One region of the Leptothrix mechoopdaensis genome, then DNA from elsewhere that is predicted to be linked to it. Evidence: riboswitches for the same ligand, from Rfam matches in the RefSeq annotation. Region 1 holds a riboswitch; the other holds the start of a gene.
The links. A riboswitch is a leader RNA that binds a small molecule or an ion and turns the genes downstream of it on or off. The one in region 1 is predicted to bind cobalamin.
Positions count from the first base shown of each region.

Region 2: linked by a shared signal. The riboswitch ahead of ACWA7K_RS15575 (TonB-dependent receptor domain-containing protein) and the one ahead of ACWA7K_RS05825 (TonB-dependent receptor) in region 1 are both predicted to bind cobalamin.

Region 1 covers NZ_CM132699.1:1,279,977-1,283,376, reverse strand. The annotation lists gene ACWA7K_RS05830 (bifunctional adenosylcobinamide kinase/adenosylcobinamide-phosphate guanylyltransferase) at 1-319, opposite strand, end outside; gene ACWA7K_RS05825 (TonB-dependent receptor) at 335-2,287, opposite strand; cobalamin riboswitch at 2,361-2,602, opposite strand; gene ACWA7K_RS05820 (DUF904 domain-containing protein) at 2,721-2,948, shown strand; gene ACWA7K_RS05815 (cell division protein ZapA) at 2,945-3,268, shown strand.
Region 2 covers NZ_CM132699.1:3,606,904-3,610,303, reverse strand. The annotation lists gene ACWA7K_RS15575 (TonB-dependent receptor domain-containing protein) at 1-1,707, opposite strand, end outside; cobalamin riboswitch at 1,779-2,020, opposite strand; gene ACWA7K_RS15570 (transglycosylase domain-containing protein) at 2,058-3,400, opposite strand, start outside.

The sequences.
Region 1 (3,400 bases):
GCGGCATCAGCAGCTGGGTCAGCCACAGCGTCAGGCAGTCGACCACCAGCAGATGCCGGTCGGCGGCCAGGCGATGCAAGGCCGCCGCCAGGTCGCCGTCGATGCCGCCGGCCAGTTCATGCGTCGCCAGACCCGGCGCCCGCGCCGCCCGGTCGGCCTGGTGACGGGCGATGCGCGCGCGCATCTCGTCGTCACCGGGCCAGGCGGTGGCGATCAGCGTCGCGCGCCGCCCTGCCCCGGCGGCCAGCCAGTCGGCCGCGCGCTGTTCGGCCGCACGCGACTTGCCGCTCTTCTGGCCGCCGAGGATCAGGGTGTGCATCGCCGGGTGCCTGCGTCAGAAGTTGAAGCGGGCAGACGCCACCACGGCCCGGCCGGGCTCGGGGTAGATCGCCGACACCTCGCCCGCATCGCAGCGGAAGGCCTGGGTCGTGTACTTGCGGTCGCCCACGTTGGTCACCGACAGCGCCAGCTCCCAGGTCGGCTGGCGCCACGCGTAACGCGCATCCAGCGTGGTCGCCGAGGCCATGCGGCAGTCGTTGGTCAGCGTCGGGAACTGCTGGCCGGCGTAGACCACGTCGGCGCCCAGGTGGTGCTGCGGCAGGAACTGCCAGTTGACGCCGACCAGACCGCTTTCGCGCGGCGCCAGCGGCACGTCCTTGCCGGCGTTGACGCCGCTGTCGAAGCGCGAGCGGCGCAGCGCGGCGGCCGCGCGCAGCTCGACGGTGGCGCTCAGGTCGTGGCGGCCCTCGAACTCGACGCCGCTGCGGCGGGTCGGGTCGTAGTTGACGTTCGCGCCGAACAGGCCGGAGGCCGGGTCGAAGCCGATCTCGTCGGTCAGGCGGCTGCGGTAGACCCGCGCCTCCAGCCGGGTCGTCTCGATGCGCCAGCGCGCGCCAGCCTCGAGGTCGCGCGAGGTCTGGGTGCGCAGCGGCGTGCTGCCCAGCTCGTCGACATTGGGCAGGCGGAAGCTCTTGCCGATGCGGCCGTAGACCTGGGCCTGGCTGCCGACGGGCTGGACCACGCCGGCGTCCCAGGCCGTCACGCGGTCCTCGGCCCGGCCGACGCCGAAGCTCTGCGCGTCCTTGACGGCCGATTCGCGCCGCAGCCCGGCCGACAGCAGCGTGCCGCCCGGCAGCGTGAGGTCATCCTTGACGTAGACGGCGCGGTTGCGCTGCTGGTCCGGATCGCCCTGCGGCAGCACGTCGCGGCTCCAGCGGTTGTGGTCGACACCGATGCGGAACTGGTTCGCCAGGCCGGCGATCTGGCCGCTGTGGCGCGCCCGCAGCGCCGCCATGCGGGCGGTGACGTCGTAGTCGAAGGCCGAGCCGAAGTTGATGCTGCGCAGCGTCTTGCTGCGCTGCCCGACATCGGCGGCGAACTCCCAGGCACCGGCCCGCAGCTCGGCGGTCAGCGTGTTGCGGCGGCCGTCGATGCGGCCGTGGTCGGTCAGGCTGAAGGCCTGGCTCGGATCGCTGGCGTACTGGGCTGCCGACAGCGCGCCGGGCAGGCCGGTCGAGACGGTGTCCTCGGCATGGCGGGCCACCACGCGCAGGCCCTCGCCGTCCTGCCACTGCGCGGTCAGCGAGGCGCCGCCGACGCCCGAGGCGAAGTTGTCGCGATGGCCGTCGTTGAGGCGACGCTGCGCCGCCAGGTCGAAGCTGAAGTCGCCCGCGTTGAGCGTGGCCGAGCCGCGCAGCTCGCGTCGACCCTGGTTGCCGCCGGCCACGTAGACCTGGCCGTTGTCGCGGCGGGCCACGCCCTTGCCGGCCTTGGTCGTCACGACGATCACGCCGCCGGTCGCGCCTTCGCCGTACAGCACGGCGTTGCTGCCGCGCAGGACCTCGATGCGTTCGACCGTCTCGATCGGGATGCCGGCCAGCCGGGTGCCGCCGGTGTCGCCCTCGCTGATGCGGATGCCGTCGACGACGATCACCATGTTGCTGTCGGACGTGCTGCCGAAGCCGCGCAGGTCGAGCGCGTATTCGCCGCCGCCGTTGAGGTCGAGCCGGCCCGGCACGCCGAGCTGGCGCATCACGGCCTCGTTGATGGTCGTGTAGCCGCCGTTGCGGATCTGCTCGGCGCTGATGACGCTGATGCCGATCGGCTGGCTGTCGGCCTTGTCGGCGAAGCGGGTGCCGCTGATGACGACCTGCGGCAGGCTGTCGGCCATCGCCAGCCGGAGGCCGAGATCGGACTGGGCCATCGCGGCGCCCGACGCGCAGAGCGCGGCCGTGCAGGACAGGAGGGACGCCGCCGGTCGACGGGCGTTGCGGAACGAGAGGGACATGGGAAACACCACGGAACAGACGTGCACGCCAGCGTCCCCGCAGGCCTGCACCACATGGCGGAGACGCTCATCGCGCGTCCGCCCCCTGTTGGCCGGTATCCGGGCTGACGGAACAACCTCTGCGACCTTCCCGGCGCCGTGTGGCGGCACCAGTGGCTGAACGCAGAAGCGGGTCTGGGCACATGGCCTCGACCGTCCGCTTACCGTTGCGGGGGCAGCGCAGGTTGGGCTCTTCCCGATGGGCGTCGCCTTCCTGCTTCCCGTTTAACCGGGCCCCTTGAGGAGGGCCCGAGCACCAACGGCCGCGAGTGTATCCGTGCGTGTCCGACGCCTTGCTGACGGCTCGCACGGCCCGGACGCCACGGTCGCCACCCCTACAATTCACAGGCTCGGTTCACGCAGTCGTTGCGTGAGCGCTGCAACCCCACTGCGCATGTCCACCCTCGAAGACCTGGCCGACCGCGTCGACCGCCTGCTGCTGCGACACGACGAGCTCAAGCGCACCAATTCGCTGCTCGAGCAGCAGCTCGCGACGGTGCTCGCCGAACGCGACAACCTGCGCTCCCGCCTCGCCGCCGCCCGTCACCGCATCGACGCGCTGATCGAGCGCCTGCCCGCCAACGAACACGACGCCACCCAGGCCAGCGGGAGCGACGCATGAAGCAGATCGAAGTCAGCATCATGGGTCAGACCTACGTGCTGGCCTGCCCCGAAGGCCACGAGACCGAACTGCTGGAGGCCGTCAGCAGCGTCGACCGCGAGATGTGCGGCATCCGCGACGCCGGACGCGTCAAGGCGCGCGAACGCATCGCCGTGCTGGCCGCCCTGAACCTCGCCTACGCGCTGGCCGAACAGGCCCGCACGCCCGCACCGGCGCCAGCCGCCGTCGCCGCTGCGGCACCGGCCGCCGGCCACATCGACGTCGACGCGCTGGTTCGGCGTGTCGATGCCGCACTCGGTCACGACGGCCAGCTGCTTTGAAGGTCTTGGGCCGCATGGCGGCCCGGCTGGGTTCTAGAATGGACTCGTCCGCCGCGTCCGCGAAGGTTTTATATTTCCTTGAACCGATGCTCTCGCGAGCCAGGGCTTGGAACATCACCAGGCTGGCGTGAT
Region 2 (3,400 bases), 2.3 Mb from region 1:
CCGCAGGCCGGCGGCCTGCAACTCGGCGCCCGCCGTCCAGCTGCCGATGCCGGTGTCGGCCCCGACGCTGGCCAGTCGCCGGGCCCGGCGGACCAGCACCTTGTCGGTGTCGGCATTGCGCGGGTCGTGCCAGTCGACGGAACCGCGCCACGCGACCGTGCGCCACGACGTGCGACCGGCCAGCGTCACGCCCTTCAGGTCGGCACGGCCGACGTTGACGTAACAGCCCGAGCGGTCAGCGCAAGGTCCGGGTGCGCCGAAGCTGATCAGCTGGCTGACGCGGTTGTGCCAGGCCGTCAGGCTGGCCTCGTCGCCTGCGGCGGTCCAGCGCAGCGCTGCCTCGACATGGCGGCCGGTTTCCGGCTGCAGGGCCGCGTTGCCGTACGAGCTGTAGCGCTGGTAGAGCGTGGGCACGCGGAACGAGGTGGCGGTCGACGCCATCACGCGCCAGTCCGGCACGAAGGCCCAGCCCCAGGCCAGGCTGCCGGTGTTCTTGCCGCCGAACTCGCTGTCGTCGTCATGCCGGATGTGGGCCTGCAGCCCGTGGTCGTCGAAGGTGCCCCGCCAGCCCAGGCCGATGGCGTCCTGATGACGGTCGCCCTGCAGCCGGGCGGCATAGCTCGTGGCGGCGTTGTCGAGCCGGTCGTCGCGGCGCTCCAGCGTGCCCGACAGCCATTGGCCGCCGAGGCGCTGCTCATGCTGCAGCGTGGCGTTGCGCAGCGTGGTCTCGGTGCGGTAGATGCTCGGCTGCGTCGCATAGCTGCTGCCGGTCTGGCCGAGCTGCGCCCGGGTGGTCGCATCCGCGTGCCAGCGGCCGGTCCAGGCCAGGTTGCCGGTCGTCAGCGTGTGCCGGTTCTCGTCGTCGGCGGTGGCCGAACCGTCGTAGCCGGAACGCAGCCGGCTGGACAGCCAGGACGCGTCCAGGCGGTGCCCCGGCTCGACCTGCCAGCCCACCCGCGCCTGCGCCGACTGGCGCTTCCAGCCGTCGCGATCGGGGTTGTGGCCGCTGGCGGCGGCGGTCCGGGCATCGAAGCCCGCGCTGTGGCCCTGGCCGGCCGACAGCGCGTAGTCCAGCGCATCGGCCGAACCGCTGATGCCGGCTTGCGCCTGCGCGGTGCCGTGCGAACCCACGCTCGCCGATGCGGTCGTGCGGGCCTCGCCCTTGCCGCGACGGGTGAACAGCTGCACCACGCCGGCGACGGCGTCCGAGCCATACACCGCAGCGGCGGGGCCGCGCAGCACCTCGATGTGGTCGATCATGTCGAGCGGGATCTGCTCCCAGGAGGCGCCGCCGGTGGACTGCGAGTCGACCCGCACGCCGTCGATGTAGACGGCGGTGTGGCGGCTCTCGCTGCCGCGCACGAGCAGGCTGGTGGACGTGCCGGGTCCGCCGTTGCGGGCGAATTCGATGCCCGGCAGGCGGGCCAGCAGGTCGGCCACGCCGATGGCGCCGCTGCGCTGGATGTCGTCGCGATCGAGCGTGGAGACATCGGCCAGCACGGTCGACAGGGGTTGCGGGGTCCGGTTGGCCGTGATGACCACGCGTTCGAGCGTGGTGACGGGCGGTCGGGGCGGGTCCTGCACGGACGGATACGCCGAGACGGCGGTGCAGAGTGAAACGAAGGAAAGGACGAAGGTGCCGGACAGGCGCGCGAACACGGCGCGCCCATGCGGGGTGGCCCGCAGGCGGTAGGACTTGGGGAACATGTGAAGGACCGAAGCGAAAACGCGCCCGGCCGCTTCCCCGCAGCCCGGCGCCATCAGGCGTGCCGCTTGCGCGACGCACCACTTCGTTGGCCGGTATCCGGGCTGGCGAAGACGACCCGTGTGCCCTTCCCGGAAAGCCAGGCTTTCCAGTGGATTCGACACGAGCTGGGGATCGATCCGATCCCCGTCCGCTTACCGTTGCGGGGGCAGCTCAGGTTGGGGCTGGTCCGTGCTGGCGCCGGCCCGTCCTGATTCCCGTTGAACTGCGCCTGCACGGATGCAGGGCGCGAGCACCAACCGGTCGATCATAGAGGCACGGCTTCAGGCCGCTCGGCCCGCCACCCTCCGACTCAGCCCGGACCGCCCGCCTTGCCCGCCGCCTGCACCGGCGCGGGCGGTGTCGTGGACCGCTGGGCATCCGATTGGCACAGGCCCTTCTGCAGCAGCGGCTGCAGCGCCGGCATGATGGTCTTCAGGGCCTGCGTGGGCAGGGCGCTGGTGAAGGTGTAGCCCTCGGCATGGGGGGCGGCGGCGTAGACCATCATGGTGCCGAAGTAGCGATCGCCGATCAGGAACACGAAGGTGCCCGAACGGCTGACGACCCGTGCCGAGGTCAGCTGGCCGTTGCGGCCGTAGACCTCGTAGCGGTGGTCGCCGGTGCCGGTCTTGCCGCCGATCGGGATGACCGCGCCGGCGGCGTCTTTCAGGCTGCCCTTCAGGCGCGAGGCGGTGCCGTTGTCGACCACGTCGACCAGGGCGGTGCGCACGACCTTGGCGAGCGCCTCGGGCAGCACGCGGCGGGCCGGTTCGACCTGGCGTTGCAGGTGGGTCTCGTAGGGCGTGCCGATCGCGAAGGCGAGGTGGTCGAGCCGGCTCGACGGCCGCCGTTCGCCGTCGTTGACGAGGATGCCCATCAGCTCGGCCAGCGCCGCCGGACGGTCACCGGAGGCACCCAGCGCCGTCGCGTAGGACGGTGTCAGCGCATCGAACGGGTAGCCCAGGCGCTGCCAGCGGCGGTGCAGTTCGGCGAAGGACTCGTCCTCGATCATCTGGCGGATGCGGACCTCCTGCGCGCCGCGCTTGCCGGGCGACAGCAGCCAGGCGCCGGCCATGCGGCGGGCCTCGGCGCCGCTGGCGATCAGGTCGGACAGGCGCAGGCGGCCGTCGCGGCGCAGCTCGGCGGCGGTCCACAGCTCGATCGGGTGCAGGCCGGTCAGCAGCGCGCGGGTCTCCAGCGTCTGCCGGGAGGCGCCACCGTGGCGCTTGAGCAGGCGCTCGACCTGTTCGGGCGTCGGCGTCGGCAGCGCGACGCCGTTCTGCGCCGTGCTGCGCTGGTTCTGGCGGACGATGAAGGCGGTCAGCGCGGCGGCATCGGCATCGGGCTGCAGCGCGCCGAAGGCGGCGGCCAGGCGCTCCGGGCCGGGGGTGCCGCGGATCGTGTCGACCAGCCGGTCCTCGACCGCCTCGGGCGTCAGGTTGCGGTAGCGCGCGTGGAAGCGCGCATGGAACTCGCGGCCCTCGTGCTCGATGAAACGTTCGAGGTAGACGCGCCGCAGCGCCTCGGCCTCGGGCCCCGTCTCCTCGCGCAGCAGCGGCGCGGCCGGGCCCTGGTGGGCGTGGTGGCGGACGACGTCGCGCATCAGCCGGATGAAGACGAGGTTGACCGAACGCCGCAGCGCCTCGCGCAGGTCCA